Regions from separate parts of the Intrasporangium sp. DVR genome, predicted to be linked through region 2. Evidence: predicted binding sites of a transcription regulator. Region 2 holds the regulator's gene; each other region holds the start of a gene.
What was found. The regulator HrcA, encoded in region 2, represses chaperone genes, less so after heat shock. The targets are predictions, from matches to a motif close to TTNGCACTCGNNNNNNNCGAGTGCNAA.
Positions count from the first base shown of each region.

Region 1: a site for HrcA is predicted at 6,595-6,621, ahead of groL (chaperonin GroEL). Genes of this name have one in related genera too.
Region 3: a site for HrcA is predicted at 6,658-6,684, ahead of groES (co-chaperone GroES). Genes of this name have one in related genera too.

Region 1 covers NZ_BAABZW010000018.1:31,382-41,382, reverse strand. The annotation lists gene ABWV20_RS13795 (N-acetylglucosamine-6-phosphate deacetylase) at 1-320, shown strand, start outside; gene ABWV20_RS13790 (HAD family hydrolase) at 382-1,047, shown strand; gene ABWV20_RS13785 (pyridoxal phosphate-dependent decarboxylase family protein) at 1,164-2,525, shown strand; partial or broken gene napA (nucleoid-associated protein NapA) at 2,664-2,987, shown strand; gene ABWV20_RS13775 (GNAT family N-acetyltransferase) at 3,048-3,512, shown strand; gene ABWV20_RS13770 (P1 family peptidase) at 3,509-4,567, shown strand; gene ABWV20_RS13765 (MBL fold metallo-hydrolase) at 4,576-5,499, opposite strand; gene ABWV20_RS13760 (hypothetical protein) at 5,602-6,117, shown strand; gene ABWV20_RS13755 (HIT family protein) at 6,138-6,557, shown strand; gene groL (chaperonin GroEL) at 6,856-8,484, shown strand; gene ABWV20_RS13745 (TasA family protein) at 8,738-9,268, shown strand; gene ABWV20_RS13740 (signal peptidase I) at 9,347-9,925, shown strand; gene ABWV20_RS13735 (Ig-like domain-containing protein) at 9,970-10,001, shown strand, end outside.
Region 2 covers NZ_BAABZW010000002.1:2,490-12,490, forward strand. The annotation lists gene ABWV20_RS02575 (aldehyde dehydrogenase family protein) at 1-513, shown strand, start outside; gene ABWV20_RS02580 (DUF3097 domain-containing protein) at 631-1,521, opposite strand; gene hrcA (heat-inducible transcriptional repressor HrcA) at 1,656-2,699, shown strand; gene dnaJ (molecular chaperone DnaJ) at 2,814-3,941, shown strand; gene ABWV20_RS02595 (16S rRNA (uracil(1498)-N(3))-methyltransferase) at 3,949-4,692, shown strand; gene ABWV20_RS02600 (Gmad2 immunoglobulin-like domain-containing protein) at 4,791-5,957, opposite strand; gene ABWV20_RS02605 (SigE family RNA polymerase sigma factor) at 5,954-6,556, opposite strand; gene ABWV20_RS02610 (histidine triad nucleotide-binding protein) at 6,624-6,977, shown strand; gene ABWV20_RS02615 (S10 family peptidase) at 6,979-8,610, shown strand; gene ABWV20_RS02620 (PhoH family protein) at 8,623-9,747, shown strand; gene ybeY (rRNA maturation RNase YbeY) at 9,744-10,001, shown strand, end outside.
Region 3 covers NZ_BAABZW010000013.1:117,610-127,610, reverse strand. The annotation lists gene rimI (ribosomal protein S18-alanine N-acetyltransferase) at 1-80, shown strand, start outside; gene tsaD (tRNA (adenosine(37)-N6)-threonylcarbamoyltransferase complex transferase subunit TsaD) at 73-1,119, shown strand; gene ABWV20_RS10240 (glycoside hydrolase family 3 N-terminal domain-containing protein) at 1,198-2,499, opposite strand; gene ABWV20_RS10235 (nucleoside hydrolase) at 2,580-3,569, shown strand; gene ABWV20_RS10230 (ribokinase) at 3,569-4,393, shown strand; gene ABWV20_RS10225 (DUF427 domain-containing protein) at 4,424-5,254, shown strand; gene ABWV20_RS10220 (class I SAM-dependent methyltransferase) at 5,258-6,496, opposite strand; gene groES (co-chaperone GroES) at 6,838-7,134, shown strand; gene groL (chaperonin GroEL) at 7,249-8,868, shown strand; gene ABWV20_RS10205 (WhiB family transcriptional regulator) at 8,970-9,281, opposite strand; gene ABWV20_RS10200 (sigma-70 family RNA polymerase sigma factor) at 9,616-10,001, shown strand, end outside.

The DNA.
Region 1 (10,001 bases), on a different contig from region 2:
GCATCGGTGACGGCCCCTACGTCCTCGGGGGCCTGTCCGTCGTCGTCTCGGGCGGGACCGCCCGCCTGCGCCAGCGACCGGGGGAGCCGGAGGGCTCGATCGCCGGTGGGACCAGCCACGTCGCCGACCTCGTGGCCCGGCAGGTCGGTGCCGGGATGGCCCTGCCGTATGCCGCTGAGCCCGCTACCAGCAGCCCTGCCCGCCTGCTCGGGCTGGCTGACCGGGGGGCGCTGCGCGCCGGTGCCCGCGCCGACCTCGTCGTGCTCGACCCCGCGGCGAAGGTCACCCGGGTGATGCGGGCGGGTCGCTGGCTGGCCTGAGCGCGTGCTGCCGGGGCCGGCGCGGTGCGGACCACCGGCGAATCGCGCCTAGGCTAGGGAGGTGACAGATTCCCTGAGGCCGCGCTGGCCCGTCGTCATCTTCGACCTCGACGGCACGCTGGCGGACACCGTGAACCTCATCGTCGAGTCGTACCAGTACGCGTTCCGCACGGTCATGGGCCGCGAGGAGGACCCCGAGGTCATCCGTTCGTGGATCGGCCGTCCGCTGAGCAGTGCCTTCCGCGACCACGCGCCCGACCACGCCGACCAGCTCTACGCCACCTACCTCGGGTGGAACGCCGACAACACCGAGCGGCTGATCCGCAGCTACGTTGGCGCCCGCGAGGTGCTCGTGGCGCTCGGCGAGGCCGGGGCCAAGGTCGCCGTGGCGACGTCCAAGCGCCGCGAGTCCGCGCAGCAGGCGATGGACATCCTCGGCCTCTCGCCCCACATCTCCGCGCTCGTCGCCCTGGAGGACACCGAGATCCACAAGCCCGAGCCGGCGCCCCTCCTGCTCGCGCTCGAGCGGCTCGGCCACTCCGACCCGTCGAAGGCCGCCTACGTCGGCGATGCCGTCGTCGACGTCCTCGCGGGCAAGGCCGCCGGGATGGCGACCATCGCCGTGACGTGGGGGGCGGGCGTGCGCGCCAACCTCGACAAGGTCCGCCCCGACGGCGTCGCGACGACGACCGCCGAGCTCCACGACCTGCTCCTGACCTCCTCCTGATCCTCGCCCTATCCAGCGCCCTATCCAGCGCCCGAGCCGGCGCCCGAGCCGGCGTTCGTCCGGGAGCGGGCTCAGCGGCATACGGCCTCGTTCGTCGGTACCCCTAGAGTTCCTCCGTGCACAGCTTCGACAAGGACCCCGACCACATCGCCGTGGAGCAGGTCCTGCGCTACGCGCGGGAGCGTCTCCTGATGGACCCGATCCCGCTGGACGGGCCCCAGACGGAGGACTACCTCACGAGCGCCGCCGGGCAGACGATCACGGCGGCGGGCCTCGGGGCGCCCCGCGCCATGGAGCTCTTCGAGCACACCCTGGCCCCGGCGTGCCTGTCGACCGATCACCCGCGCTACCTCTCCTTCATCCCGTGCGCGCCGACCCGTGAGGCGGCCGCGTTCGACGTCGTCGTCGGCGCCTCCTCTGTCTACGGCGGGTCCTGGCTCGAGGGGGCCGGCGCCGTCTACGCCGAGAACCAGGCGCTCCGCTGGATCTCCGACCTCGCCGGGCTGCCCGAGGAGGCCGGCGGGGTCTTCGTGCCGGGAGGGACCGTCGGCAACCTTTCCGCGCTGGTCGTGGCGCGTGACACCGCACGCAACCGGGCGCGGGCCGAGGGCACGGGGGCGCGGCCGTGGCGCATCGCGGCGACCGACAACGCCCACTCGTCCGTCGTGTCCATGGCGGCGGTCATGGACGCCGAGGTGTGCGGCGTCCACGTCGACGAGAAGCTCCGGCTGACCGGCCCCGAGCTGCGCAGGACCCTCGAGGAGCTCGGACCCGAGACGTTCTTCGCCGTCGTCGCGACGGCCGGCACGACCAACTTCGGCGTGGTCGACGACCTCGAGTCCGTCGCGGACGTGTGCGAGGAGTTCGGGCTCTGGCTGCACGTCGACGGCGCCTACGGCGGCGCGGGACTGGCCGCCCCCTCCGTGCGGCACCTCTTCAACGGGATCGAGCGCGCCGACTCCTTCATCGTCGACCCGCACAAGTGGCTCTTCGCACCGTTCGACTGCTGCGCCCTGATCTACCGCGACCCCGAGCTCGCCCGGGTCGCGCACACCCAGGAGGCCGGCTACCTCGACGTCCTCACCAAGGCGACCGAGTGGAACCCGACCGACTACTCGATCGGCCTGACCCGTCGGGCCCGCGGGCTCCCGCTCTGGTACTCCCTCGCCGTGCACGGGACCGACGCCTACGTCGAGGCCATCGAGGGGACGCTCGACGTCATCCGGCACGCTGCGCGCGAGATCGAGCACCGGCCCCACCTCGAGCTGGTCCGCGAGCCGGACCTGTCCGTCGTGGTGTTCCGGCGCCTCGGCTGGGGGCCGGAGGACTACCAGGCCTGGACGGACCGGATGCTCGCCGCGGAGTTCGCCTTCGTCGTGCCGACGACGTTCCGCGGCGAGACGCTGACCCGGTTCGCCGTCGTCAACCCGCACACGACGAACGAGGACGTCACGGCCATCCTCGACACGATGTCGTGACGTCCCCGAGTGAATGACACTCATGTGATTCACCGTCTAAGGTGGGTAGTGGAGCCAACGCGATCGAGTTCACGGGATGGACATCTTCCCGATTGGAAGAGCCAGGCGGGGAGTCGTTACCGTTTCGCACGACCAGCCGACAACCGGCGCAACTCAGAGACAGGGACCATGAGCACAGAACACGCCACGGAGCAGACGCACCACTCCGAGAGCGAGCTCAGTGACCGGGACCTCGAGATCCTGGCCTTCGAGCGACAGTGGTGGAAGTACGCCGGCTCCAAGGAGCAGGCCATCAAGGAGCTCTTCGACATGAGCTCCACGCGCTACTACCAGGTGCTCAACGCCCTCCTCGACAGCCCGGCCGCGCTCGCGGCCGACCCCATGCTGATCAAGCGGCTGCGCCGGATGCGGACGAGCCGGCAGCGGGCACGCACGAGCCGCCGCCTCGGCTTCAACGCCTGAGGCCCCCTTCCCGGGTGTCGCGACCTGCTGTGACGGTGGGGAGCGTGGTTCACTTCCCCCATGGCCGACGTCGTGGTTCGCCGCGCGGGAGCCGATGACGCCTTCATCGTCGCCGCCCTGCACCTGCAGTTCGCCCGCGAGCTCGGCCTGCCGTCCGAGCCGGGCTACCTCGACCGGTTCGTCGACGCGTGGCTGGCCGAGCGCCCCGACCGGCCCACGTGGATCGCGGAGGCCCGCCGCCAGCACGCCGGCATCCTCGAGACGCGCCGGATCCGGGCGCTGCCCTGGCCTGGGCGCAAGGACGTGAGCTGGCTCCACGTCGGTGGCCTCTTCGTGATCCCCGACTGCCGTGACCTCGGGGTGGCGCGGGCCCTCACCGAGGCGATGATCGAGTGGTCGCGCTCCACCGACGTCAAGTGGATCCGGGTCAACGCGCCCGACGAGAAGGAGCAGCAGTTCTACGAGCGGCTCGGTTTCAGCTCGCCGGGCCGGCTGATGGAGTTCGACCTGAGGGACCCCGAGTGAGCGCCCAGAGCCGGCCCGGACCGACCAACTCCGTCGTCGACGTCGCCGGCATCCGGGTCGGCCACTGCACGAGGGACGAGCCCGGCTGGCTCACGGGCGTCACGGTCGTCGTGGCGCCCCCCGGCGGCGCCGTCGCCGGCGTCGACGTCCGCGGCGGGGGACCGGGCACCCGCGAGACCGACCTGCTCGACCCGCGCAACCTCGTCGACCGGGTCGACGCGATCGTCCTCGGCGGCGGCAGCGCTCCGGGCCTGGGGGCCGCGGACGGCGTCGTCGAGGGGCTGTTCGACGATGGCCGGGGCTGGCCGACCCGCGAGCCGGGCCAGGTCGTGCCGATCGTGCCGGCCGCGATCCTGTTCGACCTCGGGCGGGGCGGCACCTGGCGCCACCACCCGCGCGCGAACGACGGCAGAGCCGCCTACGACGCCGCCGTCCCGTCCGTCGCCCAGGGCTGCGTCGGGGCCGGCACGGGGGCCCGCGTGGGCGGGCTGAAGGGAGGGGTCGGCACCGCGAGCGTGGTCCTGCCGTCGGGCGTGACCGTCGGCGCCATCGTCGCGCTCAACGCCATCGGGTCCGCTGTGGACCCGGCCACCGGCAGGCCGTATGCCGCTGGGCTCGGCCTCGAGGGCGAGTTCAGTCACGTCGGGGTGGCGTCCCCGGAGGAGTTGGCCGAGGCGGTCCGCCGGGCCGAGTCCCTCCCGGACCGGATGGCCGGGTTGCCTGCGATGGCGACGACGATCGGGGTCATCGCCACCGATGCGACGTTGACGAAGGCGCAGTGCCAGAAGCTTGCCGGCGTCGGCCACGACGGCTTCGCCCGGGCGATCAAGCCGGTCCACACACCGTTCGACGGCGACACCCTCTTCGCCATGGCGACCGGTGCGCATGACCCGGTCGAGGCTGTCGACCTCATGCTGCTGATGGAGGCGGGCGCCGACTGCGTCTCGCGGGCGATCGTCCATGCCCTGCTGGCCGCGACCTCGGTGGACCGCTCCGGCGACGGGGGCCTGGCCATCCGCTGCTGGTCGGAGGCGTTCCCCTCGGCGCTCGCCTGAGCTCCCGGTCAGTCCGGCCCCGGGCGCGCGCTCGAGGCTGTCGATGCGGTCGCGCTCGTCGATGCGGCCGCGTCGCCGCCGTCCTGCGCAGCGTGCAGCCACCCGCGACGGAACGCCGAGTCGAGCCGGTCCAGGGCGTACGGAAGCCTCGAGTCCGGCTCCGCGACGGCGGCCTCGAGCGACCAGCCCGCGGCGCGACGCTCACGGATCACCTGGCCGACCGTCGCGACGGCGTCGCGCTGGCTGCGGACGAACTCGGCGTCGACCGGACTGCCGTGTCCGGGCACGACGACGCTGTCGGCGTCGAGCCAGCCAAGGTGCTCGGTCAGCGTGCCCGCCCACTCGAGCGGCCAGCAGTCCTGACCGAAGGACGGCGGTGCCGACTCCTCGATGAGGTCGCCGAGGAACATCGCCCCGGCGTCGGCGACGTGGACGCTGATGTCGCCGTCGGTGTGACCGCGCCCGGACCAGGTCATCGTCACCACGCGGTTGCCGAGGTCGATCGTGGCACTGTGCCCGAACGTGCTGTCCGGCGCCCGGACCGCCGTGGCCAGCACCTCGACGACGTCGCGTGAGGTGTAGCCCGCCTCGGGCCCGTCGCCGGGGTCGGCGCGGAACAGCGACTTGATGCGCTCGACGTCGGCGTCGAGCGACCGCGCGACGTTGGCGTGGGCGTGCACCGTCGCCGCGGTGAACGCGCCGTTGCCGAACGTGTGGTCGAAGTGGACGTGGGTGTTGACGACGTGGCGCACCTCGATATCGGCGCCCAGCCGCCGGATGTCGTCGAGGACCTCGAAGCCCTGCAGGCTGCTCGCCCTGGTGTCCACGACGACGGCGCCGTCCCGACCCAGGACGAGGCCGACGTTGACATCCCACTGCGGGTAACGGGCCACGAACACCTGGTCCGCCACCTCGAGGAAACCCGAGCCCATCACCGCGACCTCCCGCGTCGTCCTGCCCTATCGGTGCCCGTCACCGTATCGGGAGGGGCCGAAATGCGCACGGGGTGCCCGTTTCGTCTACCTTGGTGTGCCATGCGTGCGGAGATGAAGGCCAGAGAGCGAGCAGCCAGACGGCGCCGCAACGCGGTCGTCGCCGCCGGACTGGCGGTCGTGGCGCTCCTCGGCGGACTGATCCTGTGGTGGCCGGACGACAGCCAGTGGCGGGAGCAGCCGCTGTCCTCGGGCCTCATCCCGACGACGCTCGGGTCGGAGTGGACGCAGGAGCCGGCGCCGGGTGACTGGCGGACCGTGGCCGGGCAGGGTGGGGCGACGGCGACGACGACCCCCCGTTCGACCGCCGGGACGGCCCCCCCGACCTCGAGCGCTCGCGCCACGTCAGGGTCCGAGCCGGAGCCCACCACTGACCCGACCGAGCCGCCGCCGGCGCCGAGCCCGACCGTCACGCCCAGGCAGTCGGAGACGACCACCACGACGTCCGAGCGGCCGTCCAAGCCGTCGAACCCCAACAAGCCGACCAAGACGCCCAAGGCGGGCGCCGAGGCGCAGGCGGCGGACTGCTCGGTCGAGCTCTTCGGGGTCTGCCTCTGAGCCATGGCACGCTGGGCGCCATGGACTGCACGTTCTGCGCGATCGCGGCCGGCGACCTCGCCGCCGACATCGTCCTCGACGAGCCGCACTTCGTCGCGTTCCTCGATCGCAGACCGGTCTTCAAGGGCCACGTCCTGCTCGTCACCCGGGCCCATGTGCCCACCCTGCTCGACCTGCCGGACGGCCTCGAGGCGGGCCTCACGCGCGCTGCGCGTCGACTGGCCGCGGCGGTCGTGGGTGGGCTCGGCGCCCAGGGCACCTTCGTGGCGATGAACAACGTCGTCAGCCAGTCGGTGCCCCACCTGCACGTCCACGTGGTGCCGCGCACCAAGGGGGACGGGTTGCGGGGCTTCTTCTGGCCGCGCACGACCTACGCCAGCGAGGAGGAGGCCGCCTCGTATGCCGCTCGGCTCGCTTCCGCCCTGCCTGCCCCGTCCTGATACTGACGGCCGGTGCCGTCACCTCCTTCGCCGAGGGTTTGCACTCTCCCCATGAGAGTGCCAATAATGGCGTTAGCACTCTCCTCGTGGGAGTGACAGAAATGGGCCGCACCACGAGGGGCCGTTTTCCCAGCGACGTGAGCTGCGGGAGCCGACCTCGTCCGTCGCGGGCGTCGTGCGGGCCACCAACCAACGTATCGAGTGACGCAGGGCGTGACGATCGACCGAGCCCCGGCGAGGGAAGACCGGAGCGCCCACCGCGTCAGTCGTAGCAACTCGTGTGGGAGGAACCACCCGAATGGCCAAGACCATTGCGTTTGACGAAGAGGCGCGTCGCGGCCTCGAGCGCGGCATGAACATCCTTGCCGACGCCGTCCGCGTCACGCTGGGCCCGAAGGGCCGCAACGTCGTCCTGGAGAAGAAGTGGGGCGCACCCACGATCACCAACGACGGTGTCTCGATCGCCAAGGAGATCGAGCTCGACGACCCGTACGAGAAGATCGGCGCCGAGCTCGTCAAGGAAGTTGCCAAGAAGACCGACGACGTCGCCGGTGACGGCACGACGACGGCGACCGTGCTCGCCCAGGCCATGGTGAAGGAGGGCCTGCGCAACGTTGCCGCCGGCGCCAACCCGATGGCCCTCAAGCGCGGTATCGAGAAGGCCGTCGAGGCCGTCTCCACGGCCCTGCTCGACTCCGCCAAGGAGATCGAGACCAAGGAGGAGATCGCCTCCACCGCCTCCATCTCCGCGGCTGACGAGGAGATCGGTGGCCTCATCGCCGAGGCGATGGACAAGGTCGGCAAGGAAGGCGTCATCACCGTCGAGGACTCCAACACCATGGGCCTCGAGCTGGAGATGACCGAGGGGATGCGCTTCGACAAGGGCTACATCTCCGCGTACTTCGTCACCGACACCGAGCGGATGGAGACCGTCCTCGACGACGCCTACGTCCTCGTCGCGAACTCCAAGATCGGCTCCGTCAAGGACCTGCTGCCCCTCCTCGAGAAGGTCATGCAGTCCGGCAAGCCGCTGCTCATCATCGCCGAGGACGTCGAGGGCGAGGCCCTGGCCACCCTCGTCGTGAACAAGATCCGCGGCACGTTCAAGTCCGTCGCCGTCAAGGCTCCGGGCTTCGGTGACCGTCGCAAGGCGATGCTGACCGACATCGCCATCCTCACGGGTGGCCAGGTCATCTCCGAGGAGGTCGGGCTCAAGCTCGAGAACGCCACCCTCGACCTGCTCGGCAAGGCTCGCAAGGTCGTCGTCACCAAGGACGAGACGACCATCGTCGAGGACGCGCAGGACCGCAGCGCGATCGAGGGCCGGATCGCCCAGATCAAGGCCGAGATCGAGAAGTCGGACTCCGACTACGACCGCGAGAAGCTCCAGGAGCGCCTCGCCAAGCTCGCCGGCGGCGTCGCCGTCATCAAGGCGGGTGCGGCCACGGAGGTCGAGCTCAAGGAGCGCAAGCACCGCATCGAGGACGCCGTGCGCAACGCCAAGGCTGCCGTCGAGGAGGGCATCGTCGCCGGTGGTGGCGTCGCCCTCATCCAGGCCGCCAAGGTGCTCGACACCCTCACGCTCGAGGGTGACGAGGCCACCGGTGCCAACATCGTCCGCGTGGCGGTCGAGGCCCCGCTCAAGCAGATCGCGATCAACGCCGGTCTCGAGGGTGGAGTCGTGGCCGAGAAGGTGCGCAACCTCCCGCCGGGCCACGGTCTCAACGCGGCCACGGGCGAGTACGGCGACCTGCTCGCCGCCGGCATCATCGACCCGGTCAAGGTGACGCGCTCCGCGCTGCAGAACGCTGCGTCGATCGCGGCGCTCTTCCTCACGACCGAGGCCGTCATCGCCGACAAGCCGGAGAAGGCCTCTGCGGCTGCTCCGGGCGGCGACATGGGTGACATGGGCGGCATGGGCTTCTGATCCAGCCCTGACCTTCCACTCCGGCGAGTGCCGGACGCGCGACCTATCGCGCGTCCGGCACTCGCCTTTTTCGCGCCCTGCGCGGCGCGCGGGCCCGTCCGGACGGCACCTGCAGACAGTTGTGGGACTTCTGTAGCAAACGGTGGAGGTGGTGGGGAAATCGCGTGGGGAACCGGTGGAGGACGCCTCCGTAGCGTTTCTTCTGTCGCAACAACCCACTTCGCAAGCAACGCGAATCCACCCAGGAGCACCCATGAACAGCAAGAAGATCCTCGTCCCCCTCGCCACCCTCGTCGCCGCCGGCGCCATCGCCGTCGGGTCCGGTGCGACCTTCACCTCCACGAGCAACAACACGATCAGCTCCGTGGCCTCGGGCACCCTGACCCAGAGCAACTCCAAGGCGAACGCCGCGATCTTCAACGTCGCCAACATCAAGCCGGGCGACACGGTCATCGGCAAGGTCACGATCACGAACACCGGCACCCTGCCGGGCACCTTCAGCCTGAAGAAGGTCGACTCGACGAACACCTTCTCCAACAGCCTCAACCTCAACATCACCAACCAGACCACGGGTGTCGTGGTCTACAACGGTCCGTTCGGCGCTCTCGTGGATGGCACGGCCAAGGACCTCGGCGTCTACGCCGCCGGCGCGAGCAACACCTACGTCTTCACCGTCACGTTGGCCCTCTCGGCCCCCGACGCCGACCAGGGCAAGATCGCCTCGGCGGGCTTCACCTGGGACGCGGTCCAGCTCCTCGAGCCGACCACGTACGACCAGTCCTGAGCTGACCGGGGCGCCCCGATCTCTTCGGGGCGCCCCGCTCCCGTCCCGCCCCTGCGCTGCCCGCCTGAAGGAGTCGTCATGAGCTCAACGCCCGCCTCCGCCCGTCGCCGCCGTGGCGGCCGGGTCCTCGGCCTCGTCACCAACGTGCTGCTCGCCCTCGTCACCCTCGCCGGCCTGGCCTACCTCGCCCCCGGCGTGCTCGGCTACGAGCGGTACGTCATCACCGGCGGCTCGATGTCCGGCACGTTCGAGAAGGGTGCGCTCGTCCTCGAGCGGCCCGTCGCCGTGGCCGAGCTGCAGGTCGGTGACGTCATCACCTACGTTCCGCCGGCCTCGAGCGGTGTCTCGACCCTGGTCACGCATCGCATCACGGAGATCACGTCGTCCGAGACCGGTCAGCCCGTGCTGCGGACCAAGGGTGACGCCAACGCCGACGTCGACCCGTGGACGTTCAGCCTGAACGCTCCCACGCAGCCCGTCGTCGAGGTCGCCGTGCCGCACGTCGGTTGGGCGCTCATCGCCCTGGCGGACCGACAGGCACGGATGCTCGTCATCGGCATCCCCGCGTCGCTCGTCGCCCTCTACAGCCTCGGCCAGCTGTTCTTGGCCGTCCGGCCCGCTCGACGGCGCGGGCAGCTCGACCTCGCCTCGCACTGATCGCCCGAGCCCGACCACCTGAGAACGCAGCACAGGAGCCCGACATGAGCACCCGCATCCTCCGGACCGCGCTGGC
Region 2 (10,001 bases):
CGCCTGACCGACCTCATCACCACAGGGCACGTCTTCCGAGGTGGCGCGGTCGACACCGAGACCCGTTATATCGAGCCGACCGTGCTCGACGGCGTCGACGGAGACCACCTGTCCATGCAGGAGGAGATCTTCGGGCCGATCCTGCCGCTGGTCGAGGTCCGCGACGTCGACGAGGCCGTTGAGTTCATCACCGCGCGCGACAAGCCCCTCGCCCTCTACGTGTTCACGGGCAGCGCCGAGACGAAGCGGCGGTTCATCCGCGACACCTCCTCCGGAGGGCTGAACTTCAACGCACCGCTGGTCCACATGGGCGCTCCGAGCCTGCCCTTCGGGGGGGTCGGGGCGAGCGGGATGGGGAAGTACCACGGGGAGGAGTCAGTGGCCCTCTTCAGCCATGCGAAGGCGGTGATCGACGTGCCGGCCAAGCCGGACCTGCTCGCCGCGATCTACCCACCGTTCAGCTCCGCTCAGGAAAAGCTGGTGCGGCGCTTCATCGCGCGACCACGGCCCTGAGACCGCTCCGTCACTGACCCTCCCGGCGAGTCACTGGGTACCACGGATGCGGATCGGGGGGAGTGGGTGAGCGGCGGCGGGCACGCCCGCGCGGGGTCCGCCGCGGCCCTGCCGCGCTCAGGCCGTCGGCTCGGTGACGAAGTCGATCAGCTCCTCGACACTCGCCAACAGAGCCGGCTCGAGGTCGGCATAGCTACGCACCGTCCCGAGGATCCGCTTCCACGCGCGCGCGATGTCGGCCTGGGTCGCATGGGGCCAGCCCAGTGCCGCGCAGATGCCGTGCTTCCAGGAGGTGCCGCGCGGGATTGCCGGCCAGTGCTCCCACCCGAGCCGCGCGGGCCGGACCGACTGCCAGACGTCGACATAGGGATGACCGAGGATCCGCACGTGTTGAGCCAGCCCGGGGAGCGCCCGCGCCTGGTCGACGATCCGGGCCTCCTTGGTGCCCGGCACGAGATGGTCGACGAGGACGCCCAGTCGCCGGCCCGGCCCCGGGCGGAAGTCGGCGATGATCCCGGCGAGGTCGTCGACCCCGTCCATCATCTCGACGACCACGCCCTCGATGCGCAGGTCGTCGCCCCACACCTTCTCGACGAGCTCGGCGTCGTGGCGTCCTTCGACATAGATCCTGGAGCCACTGGCGACCCTCGCGGCGGCGTCGTGCACGGCGACGGAGCCGCTCGCCGTGCGCGCCGCTGCCTTCCTGGCCGCGGCGAGGTCGGCCGCAGCGGCTGCCACCGGCTTGGTCAGGGTCACCGGGCGTCCGTCGATGAGGAAGCCGGGCCCGAGGGGGAATGCCTTGACCCGCCCGCGGCGGTCCTCGAGGTGCACGACATGCATGCCACCGGCCTTCTCGACGCGGACCACCGCCCCGACCCAACCCGTCTCGACCTCCTCGACGACGGTCCCGGGCTCAGCCGGCACATCGACGGAGCGCCCGCGCCTGGGGGCCCGCCAGTCACCGGAGAGGACGTCGCGGCCGTAACGATCGTGGGTGGACACGATCATGGAGGGTATGCCGCCGGGCTGGCTCCCGGCTGGAACGCCACGCGGGTGGCCCGGCGGGCTTCGGCTTTCGCCGCAGCGTGGGCAACGACGTAGACTTGGCACTCGATCGACGAGAGTGCCAGAGGAGGTGAGCGATGAGCGAGGAGCGCAAACTCATGGTGCTGCGCGCCATCGTGCAGGACTACGTCCAGACCTCCGAGCCCGTGGGCAGCAAGGCGCTCGTCGACCGGCACCACCTCGGGGTGAGCGCCGCCACGGTCCGCAACGACATGGCCCAGCTCGAGGAGGAGGGGCTGATCCACGCGCCCCACACCTCCGCGGGACGGGTCCCGACGGACGCCGGCTACCGGGTGTTCGTCGACCGGCTGAGCCAGCTCAAGCCCCTCAGCTCCGGCGAGCGTCGGGCGATCAGCCAGTTCCTCCAGGGCGCCGTCGACCTCGACGACGTCGTCGACCGGACCGTGCGCCTGCTGGCGGGTCTGACGCGGCAGGTCGCGGTCATGCAGTACCCCTCGCTGACCCGCTCGACGGTGCGCCACATCGAGCTGGTCCCCGTCGGCACCGCGCACCTGATGGTGATCCTCATCGTCAACACCGGGCGGGTCGAGCAGCGGGTCGTCGAGGCCCGCCACCTGCCGACCGGCTCCGACGCGGAGGCCTTCGTCGCGCGGCTGCGCACCTCTCTCAACGAGGTGTCCGCCGGCGTGCCGTTCACCGCAGCCGCGACGGAGCTGCGCCGGCTCGTCGACGACGCTCCGGCCGACGAGCGGCCCGTCGTCGAGGCGATCGTCTCGGCGCTCGGCGACGCCCTCGTCGAGGAGCGCGAGGAGCGTGTCGTCCTGGCCGGCCAGGCCAACCTGGCGAGGTCGGGAGGAGACTTCGCGACCTCCGTCGCGCCGATCCTCGAGGCGCTGGAGGAGCATGTCGTCCTGCTGCGCCTCCTCGGTCAGCTCGGCGACGACCCCGACGCCATCCGGGTCCGGATCGGCTCGGAGAACCCCGTCTCCGGCCTCCAGACGACGTCGCTCGTGTCGATGGGGTACGGCTCGGGGATGGAGCGCGTCGCCAGCCTCGGCGTGCTCGGCCCCACGCGGATGGACTACCCGACCACCATGGCCTCGGTCCGGGCCGTGGCCCGTTACGTGTCCCAGATCCTCGACGAGAACAACAACGGATGACCAGGCGTTGCACAGGGTGACTCGTCGCCCGGTGCACCGTCGCGCCAGCCCCACTGCCCACCGACCGCCAGTCACCAGACCTGACGCCAGACGAAGATGACAGGAACCACCCGCTTGAACGACTACTACGCCGTCCTCGGAGTCTCCCGCGATGCAAGTCAAGAGGAGATCAAGAAGGCCTACCGTCGGCTCGCCCGCAAGCTGCACCCTGACGTCAACCAGGGGCCCGAGGCCGAGGAGGAGTTCAAGCGCGTCTCGCAGGCCTACGACGTCCTCTCCGACCCGCACAAGCGTCGGTCCTTCGACCTCGGCGCCGACCCGTTCGCCACCGCCGGCGCCGGTTTCGGCGCGGGCCCGGGGTTCTCGTTCAGCGATGTCATGGATGCGTTCTTCGGCGCCGGCGCCACGGCCGGCACGCGCGGCCCGCGCCCTCGGGTGCAACGCGGGCAGGACGCGCTCGTCCGGCTCGACATCGACCTGGCCAAGGCCGTCTTCGGGTCCGAGGAGGAGCTGGCCCTGGACACCGCGATCGGCTGTTCCCGCTGCGGCGGCGACGGAGCCGAGCCGGGCACCGGTCGCCAGACCTGCCCGGTCTGCCAGGGCCGCGGCGAGGTCCAGCAGGTCCAGCGCAGCTTCCTCGGCCAGGTGATGACCTCGCGGCCGTGCGTCAACTGCCAGGGCTACGGCTCGACGCTGACCGACCCATGCCACGACTGCTCCGGCGACGGTCGCGTCCGCACCCGGCGCACCCTCAAACTGAAGATCCCGGCCGGCGTCGACACCGGCACCCGGATCCAGCTGACCGGCGAGGGCGAGGTCGGTCCCGGCAACGGCCCCAAGGGCGACCTCTACGTCGAGATCCGCGTGGCGAACCACGAGACCTACACGCGGCGCGGCGACGACCTCCACTGCACGATCGAGCTGCCCATGGCGGCGGCGGCTCTCGGCACGACTCTCAAGCTCTCGACGTTCGACGGGATGCAGGACCTCGAGGTCAAGGCCGGGACGCAGAGCGGCGACGTCTTCACGCTGCGCGGGCTGGGTGTCACCCACCTGCGTCACGGCGGTCGCGGCGACCTGCTGGTCCATGCCACGGTGCTGACCCCGACCCGGCTCACCGACCAGCAGGAGGAGCTGCTCCGGGAGTTCGCCGCCCTGCGTGGCGAGGAGCGACCCGAGGGGCGGTTGACGCCCAACAAGGGCATCTTCGGCAAGATTCGGGACGCCTTCAAGGAGAAGTGAGGGTCCGGTGACCCACCAGCTCTTCCTCGGCGACGCGGCCGAGCTCGCCCGTGTCACCCCCGGCTCGACGGTCCTGGTCGCCGGCGACGAGGGACGACACGCGGCGACGGTGGTTCGCCTCCGTCCGGGCGAGCGCTACTACGTCGCCGACGGGGCCGGGCGGCGGGTGCTCGCCGAGGCGGAGGCGGTCGACCGGACCTCGGTGCGTGGCCGGGTCGTCGCGGTCGAGGACGAGCCGGAGCCGGAGTCGCGCCTCGTCCTCGTTCAGGCGCTCGCCAAGGGCGACCGCGACGAGCAGGCGATCGAGGCGGCCACGGAGCTCGGCGTCGACGAGGTCGTCCCGTGGGCAGCCGAGCGCTCGGTCGTCGTGTGGCGGGGCGACCGCGCAGCCAAGTCGCTTGCCAAGTGGGCCGCCGTCGTGACCCGGGCGACAAAGCAGTCCCGCCGGTCCCGTATGCCGCTCACGTCCTCCCCGGTCGACCTGACCGCTCTGGTCGGCCGGGTCGCGGAGGCGGCCGTCTGCCTGGTCCTGCACGAGGACGCGACCGAGCCGCTCGCCGCGGTGGACCTGCCGCTGTCGGGGGACGTGCTCGTCGTCGTCGGCCCCGAGGGTGGGATCTCCGGGCGCGAGCTCGACGCCCTGGTCGCAGCCGGCGCTCGGCCCGTCCGGCTCGGGTCGACGATCCTGCGCTCGTCCTCCGCGGGCCCGGCCGCCCTGGCCGTGCTCATGGCCAGGTCGCGCTGGCTCTGACCCGTTCCCGCAACACACCCGCTTACCGCGTGCCTCCGCCGCCTATGACCGGCATGGGCACGCGGTAAGCGGGTGTGTTGCGGGGTGTGGGGGACCGGTCAGCGGACCGTGAAGGTCTTCGTGTCGACCTGGGCGCCGCCGCCTTCGGCCCCACCGGACGGGTCGTCCGTCGACATCGTCACCACGTAGTCGCCGGGCGGCAGAGTCCGCTCGAACTCGAACTCACCGAAACCGCCCGTTCCCGTGCCGGCCATGGCGTTCCCCTCGGCCACGACCGAGCCGTCCGCCCTGGCGATCTGCCACCGGAAGTTGGCCTCGAACGAGGTGCCGTAGCCACGGAACGTCACGCGCCCGGTGTCGAAGTCCTGTCCCTCCGCGGGAGCAAGCACCCAGACGTGGGACTGGACCTCGACCTGCGGTGCTCGCGCCGTCGGCCGGCCGACTCGTACGACACCCCAGAGGTCCGCGGGCCCGCCCTCCACGAGGACGGTGACCGTCGAGACCGGCGTCTTCGCGATGGCGGCGGCGGCCGTCGCCGTGTAGACGAGCTGCTGAACGGCACGCTCCGCGACCTGGCTGCCGACCTTCGTCGCCGAGATCGCGTCACCGTCCAGGTCGACGACGAGCGCCGAGCCGCTCAGGGCAACGGTGATCCTGGACGCTGGCGCCCACGGGGTGACGTAGTCCGGGTCGAGTGGCTGCTCACGGGTCATCGCATAGAGCGCCGAGAGGATCGGGCCGCCTTCGTCCGGCACGGTCCGGAACTCCCGGAACAACCGGGGCGCCCCGCCGGTCTCTCCGATCCAATACACCGGCACGCCCTTGATGGAGCCGGCCGGGGCAGCCGTGGTCGACGCCGAAGCGCCGCTCGGCGAGGGCGGTGCGCTGCTGGTCGGGGGGCTGGCCGTGCTCGAGGGCGAGGACGGCGAGGGCGAGGTCGTCGGCGTGCTCGTGCTCGTGGTGGTCCCGGCCGGGACCGGAACCAGGGCGGTCGGCCGGCCGGCGAGCCAGAGGGTCCCCCCGGCGACCAGAGCCACGGCGGCCGCTGCAGCGAGGACGAGCCACCGTCGTGGCGTGCGGGCACCGGCCACAGGAGCCGAGTGGGCCTGCGACAGGACGGCCTCGAGACGCTCGCGGGGCTCGATCGAGCGTGCGTCGTCCGCCAGGGTGGTTCGCAGCGTGGCCTCGATGTCGGTGAAGTTCACGCCGATCACCACCGTCTCGTCCTCGTGACGGCTGCGGCGCCGGCTGTCGTCAGGGTTCATGACTGCTCCACCTCGGTGACGTCGGGGCCCGAGTAAGGGCGCTGGGGGGACAGCTGGGCGCGCAGGGTGCTCAGCCCTCGGTGCGCATGGGCCTTGACCGACCCGGGCGAGATGTCGAGCGTCTCGGCGATCTGCGCCTCGGAGAGGTCGAGGTAGTACCGGAGGACCAGGACCTCGCGCTGCCGGTGCGGGAGGGCGCGGAGGGAGCTGACCATGGAAGCGCGCTCAGCGGCATACAGCACCTGCGTCTCGGCGCTGTCGAGGCTGCCGCGTCCGGGGACGTCGGCGGCACCCGCCTCGCGCGCGTTCTGCCGGTCGACGACGACCTGGTGGCGCTGTGCCGAACGGCAGGTGTTGACGACGGCCGTGTGGAGGTAGCCGACCGCTCGGCCCGTCTCACGGATCGAGGACCAGCTGCGGTGGGTCGCGACGAACGCGTCCTGCACCGCGTCCTCGGCCGCGAGCTGGTCGTGGAGGAGCAGCCAGGCGAGCCGGACGAGCCGGTGCCAGTGCGCGGCGTAGAGCTCGGTGATGGCCCGGTCCGCATCCTCGGGAAGGTCGCTCGCCCCACCCGTGGCATCCTGCCGACTCGCAGCCATGGTCCACGTTCTCACGCTGAAAGGACGCGCAGGTGCACGCGTCGGTTGACGTGCCTAGGGTGGCGACATGACCGCCACCCCACAGCAGGACGACTGCCTCTTCTGCAAGATCGTCAACGGAGAGATCCCGTCGGAGCGGGTCGCCGAGAGCGACCGGGCCATCGCGTTCCGGGACATCAACCCGGCAGCGCCCGTCCACGTGCTCGTGGTGCCGCGACGCCACGAGCCGAACGTCGGGGCCCTCGCGACCAACGCCCCTGACGACCTGGCGGCCCTCTTCGAGCTGGTCACCGAGGTCGCCGAGCGCGAGGGCATCGCCGAGCACCACCGCCTCGTGTTCAACACCGGCACGCATGCGGGCCAGACGATCTTCCACGCGCACGGGCACGTGCTCGGTGGCAAGACCTTCACGGAGCGCTGAGGTGGGCGCTGAGGTGGGCGCTGAGGTGGGCGCTGAGGTGGGCGCTGAGGTGGGCGCTGAGACGCCCGACGAGGCGGGCTCAGCGAGCGCGGCCAGCGAGGAGGCGTCGGTCACGCCGAGCGCCGGCACGCAGCAGCACCGGGCCGAGACCGACGAGGAGCCCGGCAAGGAAACCAAGGACAAGGCATCGCAGAAGCCCGAGCCGAGGGACGACCTCGTCACGACCCACCACGTGCTCCGGGTCGGTCGACGCCGGCTGAAGTACACCGCCACCGCGGGGCGGGTCGTGCTGCGCGAGGAGGAACACGACAAGGGCACGTTCAAGGGCCACCCGGCCCGCGCCGAGATGTCGATGACGAGCTACGTCCTCGACGGCGCCGACCCGCACACGAGGCCGGTCGTCTTCGCCTTCAACGGAGGGCCGGGCAGCTCGAGCGTCTGGCTCCACCTGGGCCTGCTCGGCCCCCGGCGGGTCGTCATGGGCGACGTGGGCGCACTCCGGCCGCCACCGTACGGCCTCGTCGACAACCCTGAATCCCTGCTCACCGTCGCCGACCTCGTGTTCATCGACCCGATGTCGACGGGATGGTCCCGCGCCGTCGAGGGGGGCAAGCCAGGGGACTACCACGAGTACCAGCGCGACATCGAGCACGTCGGCGAGCTGATCCGGCTCTGGACCTCACGGAACCAGCGGTGGATGTCCCCGAAGTTCGTCGCCGGGGAGTCCTACGGCACCCTGCGCGGCGCGGCGCTGACCGCCCATCTGCAGGACCGCTACGGGATGTACCTCAACGGCCTCATCCTCATCAGCAGTGTGCTCGACCTGTCGTCGATCGACTTCGAGAAGCAGCGCAACGACCGGGCCCATGCCCTCTACCTCCCGACGTACGCCGCCATCGCGCACTACCACGGCAAGCACGGCCGCCGGTCGCTGCGCTCGGTGCTCGACGAGGCGGAGGCGTATGCCGCTCGCGACCTGCCGTGGGTCCTGTCCCGAGGTGCCCGGCTGAGTTCGCCCGAGCGGGCGGCGGCCGTCACCACGCTCGCGCGGCTCTCCGGGCTGTCGGAGGACTACGTCGACCGCTGCGACCTGCGGATCGAGCACTGGCGCTTCTTCACCGAGCTGCTCCGCGACCGACGGCTCTCGGTCGGGCGGTTGGACGGCCGGTTCACCGGTCCTGCGGCCAGCGCCATCGCCGAGGGGATGGACGCCGACCCGTCCTCCGACGCGATCATGGGGCCGTACGCCGCGGCCTGGAACCACTACGTGCGCGACGAGCTGGGCTATGCCTCCGACCTGCACTACGAGCAGATCACGAGCCGGGTGCAGCCGTGGTCGTTCAAGGACTTCGAGGGCCGGCCGGTCGACGTGTCCGAGCGTCTGGAGCGGGCCCTGCGCCAGAATCCGCACCTGCGGGTCCACGTCGCGTACGGCTACTACGACGGGGCCACGCCGCACTTCGCGGCGGAGGACGTCCTCGCCAAGCTCCGGCTGCCGGAGTCACTCCGGGCCAACATCGAGCACGCCTACTACGAGGCCGGGCACATGATGTACGTCCACGAGCCGTCGCGGGTGCAGCAGAGTCGTGACCTCGCCGATTTCGTGGTGAGGTCCTCCGCCGGCTCCACGTAGACTCTGAGCACGATGAGTGACGACGACGACCCGTTCGATACCGACCTTCCCATCACGGCCGAGTCCCGCGAGCCACACCTGCTGACGAGGGAGATCCCACCGCCGATCGAGATGGTGTCCCTGCTCGGGCCGCGCGACGAGCTGCTGCGGACCATGGAGCGACAGTTCCCGCTGGTCGACACCCACGTGCGTGGCAACGAGATGACCTTCCACGGCCCCATGGGCGAGCTCGAGATCATCGACCGGCTCCTCGACGAGCTCCTCGTCATCGTCGAGGCGGGGCAGCCGCTCAACCGCGACTCCGTCGAGCGCTCCATCTCGATGCTGCGCGACCAGACGGTCGAGCGACCCGCCGACGTCCTGACGATGAACATCGTCAGCCACCGCGGGCGGACCGTGCGACCCAAGACCCTCAACCAGAAGCGCTACGTCGACGCCATCGACGAGCACACGATCGTCTTCGGCATCGGTCCCGCGGGCACCGGCAAGACCTATCTCGCCATGGCGAAGGCCGTCGCGGCCCTGCAGGCCAAACAGGTCGACCGGATCATCCTGACCCGGCCGGCGGTCGAGGCGGGGGAGCGCCTCGGGTTCCTCCCCGGCACGCTCAACGAGAAGATCGACCCCTACCTGCGGCCGCTCTACGACGCGCTGCACGACATGCTCGCCCCCGAGACGATCCCCAAGCTGATGGCGTCCGGGACGATCGAGGTCGCACCCCTGGCCTACATGCGCGGTCGGACCCTGAACGCCGCGTTCATCATTCTCGACGAGGCGCAGAACACCTCGATGGAGCAGATGAAGATGTTCCTGACCCGGCTCGGGTTCGGCTCCAAGATGGTCGTCACCGGTGACATCACCCAGGTCGACCTCCCCGGAGGGACGCGCTCGGGCCTTCGCGTCGTGCGGGACATCCTCGGCGACATCGACGACATCCACTTCGCGGAGCTGACCTCCAACGACGTCGTCCGGCACCGGCTCGTCAGCGCCATCGTCGACGCCTACGAGCGCGACGAGAACCGCTCACGACGGCGCGAGGCCAAGGCCTCCAGGGAGGGCGGCAGCCAGCGAGCCGGCGCGCGCAAGCGAGCCCAGCAGCATCCGGAACCACGGCCCGCGCAGGGGGACCTCCAATGAGCATCGACGTCCTCAACGAGACCGACGAGTCGGTCGACGAGCTCGAGCTGCTTGCGTGCGCCCGCTACGTCATGGAGCAGATGCGCGTGCACCCCCAGGCCGACCTCTGCATCAAGCTCGTCGACGAGCCGGCGATGACGGTCCTGCACGAACAGTGGATGGACCTGCCCGGCCCGACCGACGTGATGAGCTTCCCGATGGACGAGCTCCGTCCGGGCAAGGAGGGCCAGGAGCCCGAGGAGGGCACCTTGGGC
Region 3 (10,001 bases), on a different contig from region 2:
CGGTGCGGCGCCGCTACTACCAACCGGGTGACGTCGACGCCCTCGTCATGCGCAAGCTCATCGGAGGTACCCATGGCTGACGAACCCCTCGTGCTCGGCATCGAGACCTCGTGCGACGAGACCGGGGTCGGCATCGTGCGCGGGCAGACCCTGCTCGTCGACACGGTCGCCAGCAGCGTCGACGAGCACGCCCGCTTCGGAGGGGTGGTCCCCGAGGTGGCGAGCCGTGCCCACCTGGAGGCCATGGTGCCGACGATCGAGCGGGCGTGTCACGACGCCGGGGTCGGCCTCCGTGACCTGGACGCGATCGCCGTCACCTCGGGCCCGGGTCTCGCCGGCTCGCTCCTCGTCGGGGTGGCCGCGGCCAAGGCCCTCGCGGTGGCGCTCGACCGGCCGATCTACGGGGTCAACCACCTCGCGTCGCACGTGGCGGTCGACATCGTCGAGCACGGACCGCTGCCCGAGCCGACGATGGCCATGCTCGTCTCAGGTGGACATTCGTCGCTCCTCCTCGTGCCCGACGTCACCAACGACGTCCGGTCGCTCGGCTCGACGATGGACGACGCCGCGGGGGAGGCCTTCGACAAGGTCGCCCGAGTCCTCGGCCTGCCCTTCCCGGGCGGCCCGCACATCGACCGGGCCGCGCGTGAAGGCAACCGGATCGCCATCGACTTCCCCCGTGGCCTGACCTCGGGCCGCGACATGGACCGCCATCGCTTCGACTTCTCCTTCTCCGGCCTCAAGACCGCCGTGGCGAGGTGGGTCGAGACGCGGCACCGGGACGGCGAGTCGGTGCCGGTGGCCGACGTGGCCGCATCGTTCCAGGAGGCCGTCGTCGACGTGCTGACACGCAAGGCGGTCCTCGCCTGCAAGGACCACGGGGTCGACCACCTCCTCATCGGCGGTGGCGTCGCGGCCAACTCCCGCCTGCGGGCGCTCGCGGAGGAGCGGTGCGCGAAGGCCGGGATCGCACTGCGCGTCCCCCGCCCCGGGTTGTGCACCGACAACGGAGCCATGGTCGCGGCGCTCGGGGCGCAGATCGTGGCCAAGGGGCGCGAGCCGAGCGAGCTCAGCCTGCCGACGGACTCGTCGATGCCGGTCGAGCTGGTCCAGTCCTGACCCAAGCCCTGCGGTTCGATGTGATCGATCGGGTCATTCCTCGATCGATCACATCGAATGCGAAGGGTGGCGGGGAGGTCAGTCGCAGCCGACGAGACCCAGAGCCGCCTTGAGCGTCATGATGCGGGTCGCTGCCGCGGAGACCTTCGACGCAAAGCGGGCGTTCGCGCTCATCCGGCTGGTCAGCGCACGATGCAGGGTCGGGACCGTGCTCGGCCGCGCCGTCAGGACGATGTCGCCACCGGCCTCGACGAACCTCGTCGCCCGTTGCCCCACAGGGGTGTCTGCGACGGCCTTGGCGGCGCCGACGTCGTCGGTGACCACGACACCCCGATAGCCCAGCCGGCCCCGCAGCAGGTCGGTCACGATGCGCCGGGAGAACACCGCCTGCACTCCGGGGTCGATGCGGCTGTAGACCGCCGACCCGACCATGACGAGATCCGTCCCGGCCTTGACGCCACTGGCGAACGGACGCAGGAAGCTGTCCGTCCGTGTCGTCGTCCGGTCGACGATCCCGTCCGTCGTGAGGTCGGTGTTGCCCGTGATCCGACCGATGCCGGGGAAGTGCTTGACGGCCGTGGCGACCCGTCCCTGGTGCATTCCCTCGACGAACGCCGCGACCCGGCTGGCCACGACGTCGGGATCGGACGAGAACTGGCGGTCCCACTGGCCGATCGGGTCGTTGTCGCGCCCGATGCTCGCAGGAACCGTGTCGGCGACGGGAGCCAGGTTGACGTTGATCCCGACCGCGTGCAGCTGCTGCGCCCACGTCTTCGCCCGGCGCGCCAGCTCGGTCGGTGCCAGCGACCCCTGGTCGAGGGCGCTCGGGATCCGAGTGAAACCGTCGCCACGGAGCTGCTGGACGCGGCCGCCCTCCTGGTCGGCGGCGAGGAGCAGCCCGGGAGCGCCACCCGAGCCGTCGGCGACGGAGTTGAGGTGCTTCGTCGTGGCCCGGACCACGTCCGCTCCGCCCGACCACCCGCCGAGCAGGATGACACCACCGACGTGGCGGTCGCGGATGAGCCCGTCGAGGCTGCCGCGTGCGGCGTTGGCGTCGAGCCCGACCATGATGAGCTGGCCGGCGCGCTGTGCCGCGGTCATGTCCTGCACGATGGCGCGGGCGCACCGCTCGGAGCTCGGGTCATCCGGCGGTGGGGAGGTCGGGCCGGAGGATGGTGCGGGGGAGGTCGGCGTCGCCGTGGACGATGCGGTCGTGGCACCGGTGGCAGCCGGTGTGGTCGCCCCGGCCGGCGCTGACGCCGCTCCGGTCGGCGCCACCGGGGTGGGCGTGCCGCTCGGGCCGGTGCACGCCGAGGCGAGCGCGGCGACCACCAGGGCGGCGATGGTGGACGATCGGGAGCGGTTGCGAGGTCGGGTCACGAGCACGCCCCGCCCATACCCACGGAGCCGTGGGTCTCCGGCCTCGACGGGGGACGGGTTCGGGGCGATACCTTGCCGATGTGACCGGAGAGCCGAAACCGATCGTCCTCGATGTCGACACCGGGGTCGACGACGCCTGTGCACTCCTGCTGGCCGCGACGCATCCTGCCCTCGACCTGCGTGCGGTCACGTGTGTCGGTGGCAACGCGCCCGTTGACGACGTCGTCCGCAACACCCTGAGCGTGCTCGAGACGGTCGGGCGGACCGACGTGCCGGTGTCCCGCGGGGCGGCCCGGCCCCTGCTCGAGCACCCGCACGACGCGAGGCACGTCCACGGTGACGACGGCATGGGCGACCTCGGTTGGCGGCGCCCGACCGTGCAGCCCGACACCCGTCACGCCGTCGAGCTCTTGCGCGACGTCTGCCTGGCCGCCGCCGCCTCCGGCGAGCACGTGACGGTCGTCCCGACCGCGCCGATGACCAACATCGCCCTGCTGCTGCGGACCTACCCTGACGTCGCCCGGGGGATCGCGGAGATCGTCTTCATGGGTGGGGCCGCTCAGGTGGGCAATGCCACCGCGTCGGCGGAGTTCAACGTCTTCCACGACCCGGAGGCCGCCGCCATCGCGCTCGATGCGGCAGCGGAGCTGTCCATCCCGGTGACGATGTACGGGCTCGACGTCTTCTACGACCCGGTGGTGAGCCGCGAGCAGGCAGCCGAGCTCGTCGCGGTGGGCGGCGGCACCGGGGCCGAGCTGGCCGGCCGGCTGATCCAGTTCCAGTGCGACCGCTTCGGTCGCGATGCGGCGACGATCGGCGACGCCGGTGCGGTCTGCGCCGTCATCGACCCCGATGCCCTGACCACGCAGGTGCTGCCGATCCGGGTCGAGCTCGCCGGCCACTGGTCCCGGGGCCGCACGATCGTGGACCGGCGCGACTGGAGCGGCGACCTGTCCCACGACCCGCACGGTGAACCGCCGGTTCGGGTGCGAGTGGCGCTCGGCGTCGACCACGACCGCTACGTCGACCTGTGGCGAGAGTCGATCCTTCGCCAGGCGGGGGCTCGCTGATGGGGCGCGTCGCCGTGCTCGGCTCGCTCAACGTCGACGTGGTCACCCGGGTGGCTCGGCTGCCGGGGCCCGGTGAGACCGTCCTCGGCGAGTCGGCCGGACGGTTCGCCGGCGGCAAGGGCGGCAACCAGGCGATGGCCGCCCGACGCGCGGGGGCTGACGTCGTCATGATCGGTCGGGTCGGTGCCGACGACGCCGGCGCCGCCTACCTCGACCGGCTCAACCGCCACGGTGTCCGCACCGAGGTCCCGCAGTGCGCCGACGCGCCCACGGGAACCGCCTACATCACCCTCGACGAGCACGGCGAGAACGTCATCATCGTCGTCCCCGGAGCCAACGAGCGGGTCGAGGAGCAGTCCGTGACCGCCGCGGCCCTCGGCCCCGGAGACGTCCTGCTGTGCACCCTCGAGGTCCCCGCTGCCGTCGTCGCGGGGGCCGCCCGGCAGGCAGCGGAGGCGGGCGCCCGCGTCATCATCAACCTCGCGCCGTACACCTGGTTGCCCCACGACGTCATCGATCTCGCCGACCCCCTCGTCGTCAACGAGTCCGAGATGCGCGAGCTCGCCGACTCCGACCTCATCCCCGGGTCGCTGCTCGTGACGTTCGGGGCAGCGGGGGCCAGGTGGGACGGGGAGGAGGTCAGCGGCATACGGCTCGATGACGCTGACGTCGTGGACACGGTCGGTGCCGGCGACGCCTTCTGTGGTGCCCTCGCGGCAGCGCTCGCGGCCGGCGGGACGCGGCGGGAGGCCCTCGAGGCAGCCAACCGCGCCGGGGCCGAGGCGGTCCAGTGGACGGGAGCCCAGCCTGACGCGGCCCTGTGAGCCGGCTTCTTCGCCGCGATACGGTGGCGCATGGCCCTGCGAATGACGAGGGTGCTCGGTCGGGCCCTTCCCGAGCTGCGCACCCACCCCGTGGAGAAGCGGGTCCGTGCGGTCCTAGCCGGCGTGACGATCGTCGACTCCACACGGGCGCGGCTCGTCTGGGAACCACGCCGAGTCATCCCGAGCTATGCGGTGCCGGCGGCGGACATCGCGGGTCGGCTCGTCCCCTGGGACGCACCGGTGGGCAGCGATCAGGCCGCGGCAGTAGGGAGCGACGGCCCGCCCGTCCTCGACCCGCGCACGCCGTTCTCAGTGCACACGGCGCCCGGGTCTCCGCTGACGGTCCGGGGCGGATGGGGCGACCTCCCAGGCGCGGCGTTCCAGCCTGCCGACCCGGACCTCGACGGATACGTGGTGCTGGACTGGGACGCCTTCTCGCAGTGGACCGAGGAGGACGAGCCGGTGATGGGCCATCCGCATGACCCTTTCAGCCGTATCGACTGCCTGCGCAGCTCCCGACACGTGGTGATCGCGGTCCACGGCCAGATCCTCGCCGACTCACGACGGCCCACGCTGCTCTTCGAGACGGGCTTGCCGGCGCGCTACTACCTGCCGAGGGAGGACGTCCGGCAGGACCTGCTCGTCCCCTCCGACACGCACACCGTCTGCGCGTACAAGGGCGTCGCCACCTACTGGTCGGCGCGGGCGGGCGACACGATCGTCCCCGACCTGGCGTGGGCCTACGAGGATCCGCTTCACGACGCGACGCCCGTGGCCGGTCTCATCTGCTTCTACGGTGAGCGTGTGGACCTCACCGTGGACGGGGTGGCCGTCGAGCGGCCGGCGACGCCGTGGTCCTGACGCTCAACCCGGGGTGACGACCAGCGCCACCTGGTGCCCGGCCACCCTGGTGAGGACGAGGGTCGCCTCGGAGCCCCCCTTGCCGCGCCCGGTCATCTTCAGCTGCCGACGGAGCAGGTCAGCGTCGAGCGTGACCCCCCGCTTCTTGATCGTGACGCGGTCGTGGCCGTGGTCGCGCAGCCATCGTGACAAGGCCTTGGGGGAGAGCGGCATGGCCTCGAGGACGCGGTAGCGCCGTGCCCACGGGATGTCGTATGCCGCTGGGCTCGTCACGTACCCGACGCCGGCTCCCAGCTCGGCTCCGTCCACCGCGGCGACCAGGGCTGGGGTCAGGCCGGCCCGGATGACGGCGCGATCCGGCTCGTAGAGCCACTCGTGGAGGGACGTCAACGACGGGAGAGCCGGCGTCTCGCGTGCCGGGGCCGCCTCGGCCTCCGTGATGACGTGGGTGGCGTCGGCGGAGCACACCGCGGCGGTGCGGCCGGGCTGGGTGACCACGGCGCCCCACCACACCGCGCACTCGAGCACCTCGCCGTTCCACGAGCTCCACTGGGCTTCAGCACCGGGCGGCAGGGCGGCGTGGGGGAAGGCGGGCGAGAGCTTGGCGCCGGCCGCCGGGGCCTGGGCGGCGAACTGCTGCACCTCGTCCCAGGACGGCGAGATGGCGTCGAGGGAGAAGACGCGCTTGGCACGGCCCCGGATGTCTGCCACTCCCGAGACGCGCCGGGCGGGGTCGAGCCAGACGCCCAGGTGGCGGGTGGCCTCGCCGAGGGGGAGCCGGACCTCGTCGGCCCGGGCGCACGTCACCCGTGCACCCGGCCAGTGGCGCAGGTTGGCAGCGGCGACGCGCGCGGTGGTCGGATCCGAGTCGACGGCCCGCACGAGCAGGTCGAGCCCGGCGAACGCCATCGCGTCGGACCCGATGCCGCAGCCGAGGTCGTAGGCCTCGCGGACACCGGCCGCGGCGAACCGGTGGGCGTGGCGTGCGGCGAGGGAGAGGCGGGTCGCCTGCTCGAGGCCGTCCGGGGTGAAGAGCATCCCGGCGGCGAAGTCGCCGAACTTGTCACGGGCCCGCGCTCTCAGTCGGGACTGCGCCATGGCTGCTGCGACGAGCTCGGGGTCGAAGGCCTCGCGGAGCTTGTCCTGGAGCTGCAGTGCGCTGGACTCGTCATAGGGCGGCAGGGACTGGAGCAGCGCCCAGCCCTCTCCAGCGGCGAGCCGATCGACCATCGCAGCATCCATGCGGGAATCCTCGCAGGCGCGGCCGGGCTGGGCCGGGGCGGGCGCCGGGGAGCGAGCCCAGCGGCATCCGGCATGGGGTGTCTCGCGCCACGGATCCGGCCACGCGGGCCTTTCACGGTCCCCTCGGCGGAGGCCCGGCAAGGGCCCTGAGCCGCCGTGTGTTGGCACTCGACTTGACCGAGTGCTAACTGAAACCTAGATTTCTGCTTGTTGGCACTCTCACCTCGAAAGTGCCAGTTCTCTCCGGAGAACGGCCGACCCCCGCGACGGCGGCCAGCCTCACGGAGATCAAGAACGCGTCCAGACTGAACATTCGACATCCCGAAGGGAAGGTCACCACCGTGTCGGTTTCCATCAAGCCGCTCGAAGACCGCATCGTCGTCAAGTCCCTCGAGGCCGAGCAGACCACTGCGTCCGGCCTGGTCATCCCGGACACGGCGAAGGAGAAGCCGCAGGAGGGCGAGGTCCTCGCCGTCGGCCCCGGTCGCTGGAACGAGGACGGCGACCAGCGCGTCCCGCTCGACGTCAAGGTCGGCGACAAGGTCATCTACAGCAAGTACGGCGGCACCGAGGTCAAGTACGGCGGCGAGGAGTACCTCATCCTCTCCGCCCGCGACGTCCTCGCCGTCGTCGGCTGAGTGCCTGCCAGCAGTCACATGCTCTGACCGCACCCCGGTGGCGCCCCTCGGGGTCGCACCGGGGTGCGGTTCATTCGCCCACCGTTTCGCGCACCACCTGCCAGAAGGAACACCATGGCCAAGCAACTGGAGTTCGACGACTCCGCCCGAAAGTCCCTGGAGCGCGGCGTCGACGCGCTCGCCAATGCCGTCAAGGTGACGCTCGGCCCGAAGGGCCGCAACGTCGTCATCGACAAGAAGTGGGGCGCTCCCACCATCACCAACGACGGTGTCACGATCGCCCGCGAGATCGAGCTCGAGGACCCCTACGAGAACCTCGGGGCCCAGCTCGCCAAGGAGGTCGCCACCAAGACGAACGACATCGCCGGTGACGGCACGACCACCGCGACGGTCCTCGCCCAGGCGATGGTCAAGGAGGGCCTGCGCAACGTCGCCGCCGGGGCCGCCCCCGCCGCCCTCAAGCGCGGCATGGACAAGGCCGTCAGCGCGGTCAACGACCGCCTGCTCGAGATCGCCCGCGACGTCAACGGCAAGGAGGAGATCGCCTCGGTCGCGACCCTCTCCGCGCAGGACTCGACCCTCGGCGCCCTCATCGGTGAGGCCTTCGACAAGGTCGGCAAGGACGGCGTCATCACCGTCGAGGAGTCCTCGACGACGGCGACCGAGCTCGAGTTCACCGAGGGCATGCAGTTCGACAAGGGCTACCTGTCGGCCTACTTCGTGACCGACACCGAGCGCATGGAGACGGTCCTCGAGGACGCCTACGTCCTGATCAACCAGGGCAAGATCTCGGCCGTCGCCGACGTCCTCCCGGTGCTCGAGAAGGTCGTCCAGTCCGGCAAGCCGCTGCTGATCATCGCCGAGGACGTCGAGGGCGAGGCCCTGTCGACGCTCGTCGTCAACAAGATCCGCGGCACGTTCACCGTGGCGGCCGTCAAGGCGCCCGGGTTCGGGGACCGCCGCAAGGCCATGCTGCAGGACATCGCGATCCTCACCGGTGGCCAGGTCATCGCCGAGGAGGTCGGCCTCAAGCTCGACCAGGCCGACCTGACCGTGCTCGGCCAGGCCCGTCGCGTCGTCCTCACCAAGGACAACACGACGATCATCGACGGCGCCGGTGACGCGTCCGAGGTGGCCGGTCGCGTCAACCAGATCAAGTCCGAGATCGAGCGCACCGATTCCGACTGGGACCGCGAGAAGCTCCAGGAGCGCCTCGCCAAGCTCGCCGGTGGCGTCTGCGTCATCAAGGTCGGCGCGCACACCGAGGTGGAGCTCAAGGAGAAGAAGCACCGGATCGAGGACGCCATCTCGGCGACGCGCGCCGCGATCGAGGAGGGTATCGTCGCCGGCGGCGGCACGGCCCTCATCCACGCCGCCGAGGTCATCGACGGGCTCGGGCTCGAGGGTGACGAGGCGACCGGTGCGACGATCGTCCGCAAGGCGGTTCAGGAGCCCCTGCGGTGGATCGCCGAGAACGCCGGACACCAGGGCTACGTCGTGACCTCCAAGGTGGCCGAGCTCCCGCTCGGTCAGGGCCTCAACGCCGCCACGGGTGAGTACGGCGACCTCATCGCGGCCGGGGTCATCGACCCGGTCAAGGTGACGCGCTCGGCACTGCGCAACGCCGAGTCGATCGCCTCGATGATCCTGACGACGGACACGCTCGTCGTCGACAAGCCCGAGGAGGAGTCGGAGCCGGCCGGCCACGGCCACGGCCACGGCCACGGTCACTGACCTTCCCCCTTCGCGAAGGGCCACCCTCAGCCGAGGGTGGCCCTTCGTCGTCCCGGCCCGGGGGGCGTATGCCGCTGGGCTCGCTCCCCGGGTCCCCGGCGTCAGGAGGCCGTGGCGATGGTGCGGACCGGAGCGTCGGTGGGCTCGCCGTAGAAGAGCTCTCGCTCCGTCTCGGTGAGGCCGCCCCAGACGCCGTAGGGCTCGCGCACCTGCAGCGCGTGGCTGCGGCACTCGGCCAGGACCGGGCAGGCGGCGCAGACCGCCTTGGCGGCGGCATCACGGTTGCGGCGTCGGGGACCGCGCTCGCCCTCGGGGTGGAAGAAGACCTCGGGGCTGACGCCCCGGCATGCCCCCTCGAGCTGCCAGTCCCACAGATCCGCCACCGGACCCGGGAGGCGGGTGATCTCGGCCATGGTGTGGTCGTCCTCGTCTTTCGCTTCGGCGGCAGGCTGCTCTGCCGCATGCACCGCTCACGGCGCCGTGGCTCGAAACTAACGGGGGGCGCGGTCACGATTGAAGGCCAGAAGTTTCAAGACTTGTTCAAGAAATCCCCTCGAGATGGCAGGTATTGCTCCGAGCTCACAGGTCGGTTGCCGCCCGCCGGGAGGTGACCGCACGTAAGATGTGAAAACGCAGCCCGTGGGTCCTGGTGGGTGGGACCCAGTGCGGGAGATGTCGGGGGTTCGGCAACCGATGGGACTCATCTGGACCGCGCGGTCCGGAGTAACGCGACGCGCGGACGCGGCGATGGAAGGTGTGGACACTCCCACCTCCCTCGGTGAGCTCGCCTCTCGTGCACCCCAGGACGCTGCCGCGCGCGACGACCTGCTGCGACGGGTTCGCGATCTGGCCGTGAGGTACGCCCGTGTCCGGCTCGGTCGCTTCGGCGCCGAGGACCTTGCCCAGGACGTCGCCCAGGAGGTGTGCATGGCCGTTCTGACCGCCGTGCCCACCTACGAGGAGCGGGGCCTGCCCTTCGAGGCCTTCGTCTACCGCATCACGGCACGGAAGGTCGCGGACGTGCAGCGCGCGGCGATGCGCGGCCCGACACCGGTCGGCGACGTCCCCGACCGGGTCGACGAGGCGCCCACGCCCGAGGCGGCCGCCGTCGTCCGCGACGAGGCGGCGACCGC